DNA from 4 places in the Micromonospora sp. NPDC049559 genome. Region 4 is predicted to be linked to each of the others. Evidence: riboswitches for the same ligand, from Rfam matches in the RefSeq annotation. Region 4 holds a riboswitch; each other region holds the start of a gene.
What was found. Region 4 has a riboswitch for cyclic di-AMP ahead of AB0J86_RS14815 (hypothetical protein). Riboswitches for the same ligand answer to the same signal wherever they lie in the genome.

Region 1 (2,192 bases), on a different contig from region 4:
CGGCGCCGACGGCGAGCGCGACCGGGGCGGTCAGCTCGGGCAGGTGCTCGTGCGGGTGGTGCGCCAGCGCCGGCGAACCGGGCAACAGGCCGACCAGCCGGCCGTCGGCGTGCGGCGGCAGCCCCACCAGCAGCACCACGGCGCTCGCCGCCGCCACGGCCGCCCAGGTGCCGGCCAGGTACCAGGCGGCGACCGTCGAGAGTGGATAGCCGTGCTGCTCCGGCAGCCGGGCCAGCGGGCGCGGCCCGACGGCGGCCAGCACCACCGCGTACGCGAGCAGCACCAGCGCCGCGATCATTCCGGCTCCGGCCGCCCGTGCTGGCGCAGGGCGGCGCGCAGCGCGCGGGACTCCTCCGCGTCGATCGTGGCCAGGAAGTGCGCGAAGACCGCCCGGTGGTCGGGCGTGTCGGTGAGCGCCTCGCGCATCAGCCGCGCCACCGCCGCCTCCCGCGAGATGCTCGGCCGGTACCGGTGCGCCCGGCCGTGCAGCGTACGGGTCAGCCAGCCCTTGCGGTACAGGTTGTCCATCACCTTCTGCACCGTCGTGTACGCGAGGGGACGCTCGCCGTGCAGCGCCTCGACGACGTCGCGGGCGGTGGCCGGTCCGTCCCACCGCCACAGTCGGTCCATGATCGCCGACTCCAGCTCACCCAGGCCGTGCATCGCCCCGTCCCCCCTCCCGTGCGGCCCCACAGCGTAGCGGTACGCCCGGCCGTCGCCGGGCGGCCGAGCGGAAGGGGTCCGGCGGTACCGCGTCTCCTAACCCGCTTCGGAGATCGGGTAGGGTTCCCCGAGTGCCGGTCGGGCTGGTGGATCGACCGTGGTCTACGGGCGCCGGAGCAGCGGAGGTTACTCAGAGTTGTTGTCCTGCAACGGTTATCGCAGCTCCTGGGCCTGGTAGTCAGCGGTCGATGTCCGGTATTCTCGCGGACGGTCACCACCCGCAGGTGCCTACCGGTACCGGTGGTGCCGCCGCCTAATCGCCGAAGGGGCGAATCGGGGAACCACGTTCCATGGGGTGAATCCGCGCCAGCGGTAGGGACCGACTTCCGTCCCGAACCCGTCAGCTAACCCGGTCGGCGGTCGACGGAAGGAAGACGACTTGACTACACCCCTACGCCGATTGCTCACCCCCGCACTGGCGCTGGTCGCCGGCGTGGCCATGGTCGTGGCGCCCGCCGAGGGGGCCACGGCGGCGCCCGACGCGCCGGCCGCCGAGGAGGACGCCCCACCGGCGTTGCTGCGCGACGTGCTCGAAGTGGCCGGCCGCGACTACCTCCAGGCCAAGGCCAAGGTTGACCAGTCGAAGAAGCGCCAGGGCGAGCTGAACGGCGAGCTGCGGAAGGTGCAGGCGCGGCTCGACGAACTGGCCCCGCAGGTCGGGCAGATCGCCGCGCAGTCGTACCGCACCGGCCGGCTCAGCGTGGCGGCCGTGCTGCTCTCCAGCTCGTCCAGCGACTCGTTCATCGAGCGGGTCGCGCGGCTCGACCAGATGAACATGGTCAACAACGGCAAGCTCACCGAACTGGACGAGGCGAAGGAACAGGTCGCCCGCGCCCAGGCCGCGCTCGACGCCGAGCTGCGGGAGCAGCAGAAGCAGCTCGCCATCATGGCCAAGCGGAAGGGCGAGGCCGACAAGGCGCTCGACCTGGTCGGCGGCAACCGTCTGATCGGCAACGGCTTCGTGAGCGCCACCTCGCCGGTGGCGAAGGCGGCGCCGCGTACCGCCAACGGTGAGTGGCCGAACGAGTCGTGCAGCAAGGACGACCCGACCACCTCCGGCTGCATCACCCCCCGGACGCTCAACGCGTACACCGAGGTGAAGAAGGCCGGCTTCAACCGGTTCGTCGGCTGCTACCGCCCCGGCGGCCCGTTCGAGCACCCGAAGGGTCGTGCCTGCGACTGGTCGTTGCTGAACAGGGGATTCGCCTCGGCGAAGACCCAGGACCAGAAGCTGTACGGCAACAACCTCGCCGCGTTCCTCATTCGCAACGCGGACCGGCTCGGAATCCTCTACGTCATCTGGTACAAGCAGATCTGGTGGCCGGGGTCGGGCTGGAAGTCGTACAGCGGCGCCTCCGATCACACCGATCACGTGCACATGTCGATGCTCTGAGTTCCGCATTCGAGTTCCGCATTTGGGTGGGACCCACCGTACCCGGCGAATCACGTCAGGCTTGATGTCTTCGCCG
Region 2 (2,192 bases), on a different contig from region 4:
CTCCGTCCCGTCCGGAGCACGGTAGCTCCCCCGCTCGGCGATCCCGACGGTCTGCCGGGCGATCTCGCGGAGCCGCCCGCTCACCGGCCCTCCCGTACGGCCGTGGTCGAATCTCGCACGCGGGGAGGCTACCCGGGCGGGCACTCCGGCCGACACGGATTTACCGCCGTCGTCCGCGCAGCCGGGGCCGATGCCCGTTGCGGTGCTGTGGCGCTGGCGGGGTCCGGATACGACGGAAGCACCGGCGGGTCGCGCCGATGCTTCCGTCGTGGGGAGGGTGACCGGTCAGGCGGAGTAGCCGCGCGTGCCGATCCAGTTGGCCAGATCGATGGTGGTCATCCAGTACGAGCTGACGCCGTTGACGTAGGCCGGATCGGCGATCTGCACGGTACGGCCGTTGTCCCGGTAGCCGACCACCGTCAGGTAGTGACCGCCGTCGTAGCTGTGCCAGCCGCCGTCGGTGTCCGTGGCCGAGCCGACGATGTTGGCGACCACCGCGTAGCCGTTGCTGACCGCGTGCACCACGTCGGCCTGGAGCTGGTCCATCTGGGCCGGGGTGGCGCCGTCGTTCGGGATCGCGGTGGTCGAGTAGAAGTTGCCGCCCAGGACGTCGTTGAGCACCCGGGTGGTGTCCTCGGCCGAGTTCGTACCGTTCATCGTGGTGCCGAGCGCGGCGGCGATGGCGTCCTGGCTCTGCGCCTTGCCCCGGGCGCTGAGCGCGATCCGGGTGGCCCCCGGGCCGCAGTACCAGCCGTTGATCTGCGCCTGGTAGTCGTAGTCGAGCACCTTCGACGCGGGCGGCGCGGGCTTCGCCGGCGCCTTCGCGGCCGCCGGCTTGGCCGGGGCGGCCTTCGCCGCCGGGGTGCTGGTCGCCGGCTCGGGGGCGCTGGTCGCGGGCGCCGCCGCGCCGGCTCCGGCGCCGCCGTCGAGACGGAGCGCCTGGTCGTTGCTGTGCGCCAGGTCCGCCACGGAGACCGCGGCGGCGTCGTGGCCGGTGGACGGCGTACCGGTCTGGGTCACCAGCAGGCCGGTGGTGAGCGCCGCGGCGAGTGCGGCGGCCGAGCCAGCCGCCACCCGGAAGCGGGTACGGGTCATCGCTTGCTTGAATCGCGGGGTAAGGCGGTCTTTCATCGGTCCTCCACAGATCTGCCGCGGTCCGGTGGCGCGACGCGGCCCGGGCGCGCGGACGGGGTCCGGCGCGGACGGCGCTCGCGGCACCGAGATCGAGAACGGCGTTTCTGCCAGGCCAGCTTGGGGTGGACGCGGCGCGGTCCACGTGGCGGACCACGGGAACCCGCTGGTCGTCCCCCGCCCCCGGTACGCGGTTCGGCTCAGATCACCACGGCCGGCGCCCACCGGTCGGTGCCGGGGCGCGCCTCACCCGCTCCGCGCGTGGCGGAGCCGTGGGGTGTCCAGGTGGATGCCGGGTCGTCGAGCCCGGCGGAGCCGTACGAGGCCCAGGGGCCGCTGGCGTGGCCTAGCGGTCCAGGGTCTCCGAGCCCGCTACGGGCGCGGGAATCGGCGGTACGGGCACGGCACGACGGGGAGATCGGGGGGTCGGGCGGGAGCCCGGGGGGAACTGCACGAGGTGTTCTCCTTCCGATACCGCCTACCGGGTTAGCTGACGGATTCGGACGGGAAGTCGCCCTACCCTCTGGCCACTGGCCCGAGGGATTCACCCCAGACTTACGGTGGGTCCCCGGCTCGTCACAGCACGACTCGGCGGGTCCGCCCCGGCGCCGCCCCTGTGGCGACCAGTCACCGGACCGGACGGGCCGACACTACTGAACGGCTTCGTCCCGTGCCAACCCCTCCTGAGCAGCCAAAACCGTGACCCACGCCGCTTTGGGCGGGGCCGGGAGAAGCCGAGAACCGGGCATTCCGGCCGTCACGGTAGCAGCACGGCCGGAAACGCACCGTGATCAATCAGCGGGAGAGGGCCTCCGCGCGGCGGGCGACGACGGCCTCGGCGAGGGCGCCGGTCTCCTCGTCGGTGAACCGGCGGGTGCCGTCGGCGGTCGCCGACATCACCACCGGGTAGATCTTCCGGATGAGGTCGGGGCCGCCGGTCGCGGTGTCGTCGTCGGCCGCGTCGTAGAGCGCCTCGACCGCCAGCTCGGCCGCCTCGGCGGTGCTCAGGCCGCGCCGGTAGAGCTTCTTGAGGGCGGACTTCGCGAAGATCGAGCCGGAGC
Region 3 (2,192 bases), on a different contig from region 4:
GCCCATGCTCGGCACCGAGGGTACGACCGAGCACATCCACGCCCACCTCGACGTGATCGCGAACGGGCAGCCGGTGACGGTACCGGCCGAGGTCGGCATCGACGCCGCGGGCGGCCAGATCAGCCCCCTGCACACCCACGACACCACGGGCGTGCTGCACATCGAGTCGCCGGTGAAGGCCGACTTCAGCCTCGGCCAGTTCTTCACCGAGTGGCAGGTGACGCTCACGGCCGACCAGATCGGCGGGCTCAAGGCCGGCGACGGCAAGGTGCTCCAGGCGTACGTGAACGGCAAGCCGTACGCGGGCGACCCGGCGGGGATCGTCCTGCACGCGCACGACGAGGTCGCGATCGTCTACGGCACACCGGCCCAGCAGGCCAACCCGCCGTCGAGCTACGCCTTCCCCGACGGCGAGTGACGGTTCGGCGCCGCCGGGGCGCCCGCGGCGAACCGCCGCGGGCGCCCCGGTCGCCACGCGTCAGAGGCTGAGTCGCTGCCCGGGGAGGATCAGGTTCGGGTCGGCGCCGACGACCCGCTTGTTCTTCTCGTACAGCGCGTGCCAGCCGCCCTGGACGTGGTGTTTCGCGGCGATCGCCGAGAGCGTGTCACCGGGCCGGACGGTGTAGCCGCCCTTCCCGGCGGCCGGGTGGGACCCGCCGCCGGTCGAGCCGCCCCGGTGGGACGCGCCGCCCGTCGGCTTCGTCGCGGTGCCGGCCGGCTTCGAGGTGGTGCTCGCCGGCTTCGAGGTGGTGCTCGTCGGACTCGGCGTCGACGCGCCGGCCCGCGCACCGCAGACCGGCCAGGCGCCGATGCCCTGACCCGCGAGGACCTTCTCGGCCACGGCGATCTGCTGCTCCCGGGTGGCCAGGTCGGCGCGGGCCGCGTACTTCGTTCCGCCGTACGCCTGCCAGGTGCTCTGCGCGAACTGCAGGCCCCCGTAGTAGCCGTTGCCGGTGTTGATGTGCCAGTTCCCGCTGGACTCGCACTGGGCGATGGCGTCCCAGTTCACGCTCGACGCGGCGCTGGCGGCCGTACCGCTGCCGAGCAGCGCGGCCACCCCGGCGGCACCGGAGAGCGCGACGGCGGCGGCCATCCGGCGGTGCCGGCGGGACGGCTGGACGTGGTGACGCCCGGTGTACCTGCTGAAAGCCATGGGTATCCCCCTCCACGCCTACGAGGTGAGCTGTCGGGTTCGGGCCGAGGTCGCCCGGCCGCCAAGGCGGCTTCACCCCAGAGGCGCGCTCCCGCGCGCCGAGGAACCTGGGTCCCCCGCTCCTGCCTGTGGTTCGTCTTCGACCCGCCGACCGGCGGCAGGACTCGGCGTACCGGCGCGGGCATCCGCTGGAAGCGGAACAACCGACGCTAGGACGGGGTCGGCGGGGCGCTCCACTCCTGCCGCCCGGATGGTGACTCCCCTCACGACGAAACGGTGCCTACTCGGGCGACGCCCCGCAATTTCGATATGTCGGGAAGGCGGCACGCCGGGCGCGGGCGGGGCGGAATCGGGCGGGAACGCGGGGACGCGCCGTTAGTCGCGCCGCGACGCGGGTACCCGCTCGGCACACCGAGCCCCCATCGCCGGACAGGCCCCGCGAACCACCGCCCGACCGCCCGCCCCCGTCTCCGAGGTCGAGAGACGACGGGTGCGTCACCGCGACAGTCGAAACCGGAAACCGATCCGATGGAGGCCGAGGTGGAGAACGAAGAGCGAGCGAACCGAGTACCGAGCAACCGCCGGGTGAGTGTGGCCCTGGCGCTCGGGACCGCACTCCTGCTCACCGCCACCGCGGTCCTGTTCGCCGCCGGCCCGGCGCACGCCGGCGCGACCCCGCCCACCGGCGCCGACCTCCGCGCCGGCGGCCGGCCGGGCGGTGACCCCGTCACCAGCACGGTGGAGCTGCGCAACGGCGAGGTCTACGGCGTCGGCATGCCGGTGGTACTGAAGTTCGGCGCGCCGGTGCCGGCCGGTACGAAGACCGAGGTGGAACGGCGCCTCTCCGTACGCAGCGATCCCCCGCAGGTCGGCGCCTGGCGCTGGCACAGCGACGACCAGGTCATCTACCGCCCGAGGGACCACTGGCGGCCGGGGACCAGGCTGACGGTACGGAGCGAGATCGGTGGGGTGGCGGCGCCCGGGGGCCGCCATTTCGACACCGACCGGACCATCACGGCGACCATCGGCCGCAGAACCA
Region 4 (2,192 bases):
CCTGACCGACCTGCGGATCGGCTGGGAGAGCTACGGCGAGGGCGCGGACACGCTCTGGTTCGACGACGTGGCCGTGGGCGGCGCCCGGATCGGCTGCTGACCACGCGGTCGTGGTCCGTCACCCGCTCGGCGCGGGTGACGGACCACGATGGGCGTTCCGGATCAGACCACCGAGAGGTGTACGTGGTTCGTGTGGTCGCTGGACGGGTCCCCGTTGCCGCTCTGGTACGCCTTCCAGCCGCTGCTCGGCAGCCAGATCTGTTTGAACCAGATCACGTACAGCACCCCGAGGCGGTTCGCGTTCTTCACGAAGTACGCCGCCAGGTTGTTGCCGTACGTCTTGTCGCCGCCGGTCGCGACCCCGCCGAACCCGTTCTTCTGCGCGGCGAAGTCGCAGGCGCGCCCCTTGGGGTGCTCGCCCGAGCCGCCGTTGCGGTGGCAGGAGACGAACCGGGTGAAGCCCGCCGCCTTGGCCTCGTTCATCGCGTGCAGGGTGCGGGGGGTGATGCAGCCGGAGGTGGTGGGATCGTTGACGCTGCACGACTCCTTGGGCCAGGAGCCGTCGGCGTTGCGCGCCGCCGGCTTCGCCGAGGAGGAGCTGGCCCCGCTCACCCCGGCGCTCGGCCCGCCGCCACCGGCCAGGGCGAGTGCCCGCTCGGCCTGCTGCTTGCGCTTGGCCATCTGGTCGAGCTGGCGGCGCTGCTCCCGGATCTCGGCCTCGACGGCCGCCTTCGCGCGGGTCTCCTGCTCGCGGGTGTCGAGCAGCGCCCGCAGCGCCCGGTCCTCGTTGCTGGCCACCGCCGAGAGCGCGGTCGCCCGGTCCAGGAACCCGTCCGGGGAGTCGCTGTCGAGCAGGGCCGAGACGGGGCCGAGCCGCCCGGTCCGGTACGCCACCCCGGCCAGCTGGCCGATGTTGCCGCTGCGTACGGTCAGCTCGGCGGCGAGCTGTTCCAGGTGGGCGTTGAGCTGTTGCTGCCGCTTGGTCGAGTTCTCCAGCGCGGTCTGGGCGTCGAGGAAGCCCTTGCTCGCCGCGTCGAGCTGTTCCCGCAGGCTGGCGGAGCCGCCCTCGTCGTCCGTGGTGGGGGCTGCCACGAGCACCGGCGCGGCGGTGGCCGTACCGGCCGGCAGGCCGGCGATCCCGAGCGTGACCGCCACGGCCAGCAGGCCGGCCAGCCGCGCGTACCTTCGTCGTGCAGATGCCAGCGTTGGCATGGACACATCCTTCCGTCAGCCGCCGACCGGGTTAGCTGACGGGTTCGGGACGGAAGATCCCTACCGCTGACGCGGATGCACCCCGGAAACGTGGTTCCCCGGCTCGCGCGAAGCGATTAGGCGGCGGCTCCCGCAGGCGCCGGAAGGCGCCACCTGGCGGAAGCCGGGGCCGAGCCTACCGGCCCCGCCGGCCGGAGGCAGGCATTGGCGGGTCGAAGACAAAGATGAATGCCAACATAACCGCGCAATGCGGACAGAGATTTAAGGGTCCGCTAAAGGGTCGCCCGGGTCACGGGTTCACGAGTCACCGGTTCTCCGGGTGACCGGTTCTCAGGTCACCAGTTCTCCGGGCGGCAGTCGCCGGCGGCGGCGCGCGGCTCGACCTGGAGGGTGGCGTGCGTGATGTGGAAGTCGTCGGTCAGCGCCGACCGCGCGGCGGCCAGCACCGCCCCCACCTCCGCGCCGGCCCTGAGGGTCAGGTGCGCCGAGGCCACCTCCATCCCGGAGGTGAGCGTCCAGACGTGCAGGTCGTGCACGTCCGCCACGCCCGGCACCGCCGAGAGCCGGGCCTGCACGGCCGGTACGTCGAGGTGTTCGGGGGCGGCCTGCACCAGGATGCGTACGGCGGCCCGGCCGAGCCGCCAGGTGCGGGGGAGGATGAACAGGCCGATCGCCACGGCGACCACCGGGTCGGCCCACCACCAGTCGGTCAGTGTGATCACCACGGCCGCGGTGATCACCCCGGCCGAACCGAGCAGGTCGCCGAGGACCTCCAGGTAGGCGCCGCGCAGGTTGATGCTCTCCTCGGCGCCCTCGCGCAGCAGCGCGAACGCGACGACGTTGGCGAGCAGGCCGATCACGGCCACCACCAGCATCGGCCCGGCGAGCACCCGGGGCGGCTCGGCGAAGCGGCGTACCGACTCGACGAGCACGGCGAGCGCCACGCCGAAGAGCAGGACGGCGTTGGCGAGCGCCGCCAG

Region 1: another riboswitch for cyclic di-AMP. It lies ahead of AB0J86_RS00555 (hypothetical protein); the one in region 4 lies ahead of AB0J86_RS14815 (hypothetical protein).
Region 2: another riboswitch for cyclic di-AMP. It lies ahead of AB0J86_RS16270 (C39 family peptidase); the one in region 4 lies ahead of AB0J86_RS14815 (hypothetical protein).
Region 3: another riboswitch for cyclic di-AMP. It lies ahead of AB0J86_RS18240 (transglycosylase family protein); the one in region 4 lies ahead of AB0J86_RS14815 (hypothetical protein).

What each region holds. Positions count from the first base shown of each region.
Region 1 covers NZ_JBFAPK010000001.1:120,674-122,865, reverse strand. The annotation lists gene AB0J86_RS00565 (M56 family metallopeptidase) at 1-298, opposite strand, end outside; gene AB0J86_RS00560 (BlaI/MecI/CopY family transcriptional regulator) at 295-663, opposite strand; cyclic di-AMP (ydaO/yuaA leader) riboswitch at 964-1,098, shown strand; gene AB0J86_RS00555 (hypothetical protein) at 1,103-2,116, shown strand.
Region 2 covers NZ_JBFAPK010000012.1:174,093-176,284, forward strand. The annotation lists gene AB0J86_RS16265 (TIGR02452 family protein) at 1-84, opposite strand, end outside; gene AB0J86_RS16270 (C39 family peptidase) at 286-1,131, opposite strand; cyclic di-AMP (ydaO/yuaA leader) riboswitch at 1,592-1,735, opposite strand; gene prcB (proteasome subunit beta) at 1,927-2,192, opposite strand, start outside.
Region 3 covers NZ_JBFAPK010000015.1:87,077-89,268, reverse strand. The annotation lists gene AB0J86_RS18245 (hypothetical protein) at 1-418, shown strand, start outside; gene AB0J86_RS18240 (transglycosylase family protein) at 479-1,153, opposite strand; cyclic di-AMP (ydaO/yuaA leader) riboswitch at 1,157-1,297, opposite strand; gene AB0J86_RS18235 (L,D-transpeptidase) at 1,739-2,192, shown strand, end outside.
Region 4 covers NZ_JBFAPK010000011.1:23,347-25,538, reverse strand. The annotation lists gene AB0J86_RS14820 (cellulose binding domain-containing protein) at 1-100, shown strand, start outside; gene AB0J86_RS14815 (hypothetical protein) at 163-1,212, opposite strand; cyclic di-AMP (ydaO/yuaA leader) riboswitch at 1,217-1,345, opposite strand; gene AB0J86_RS14810 (cation diffusion facilitator family transporter) at 1,548-2,192, opposite strand, start outside.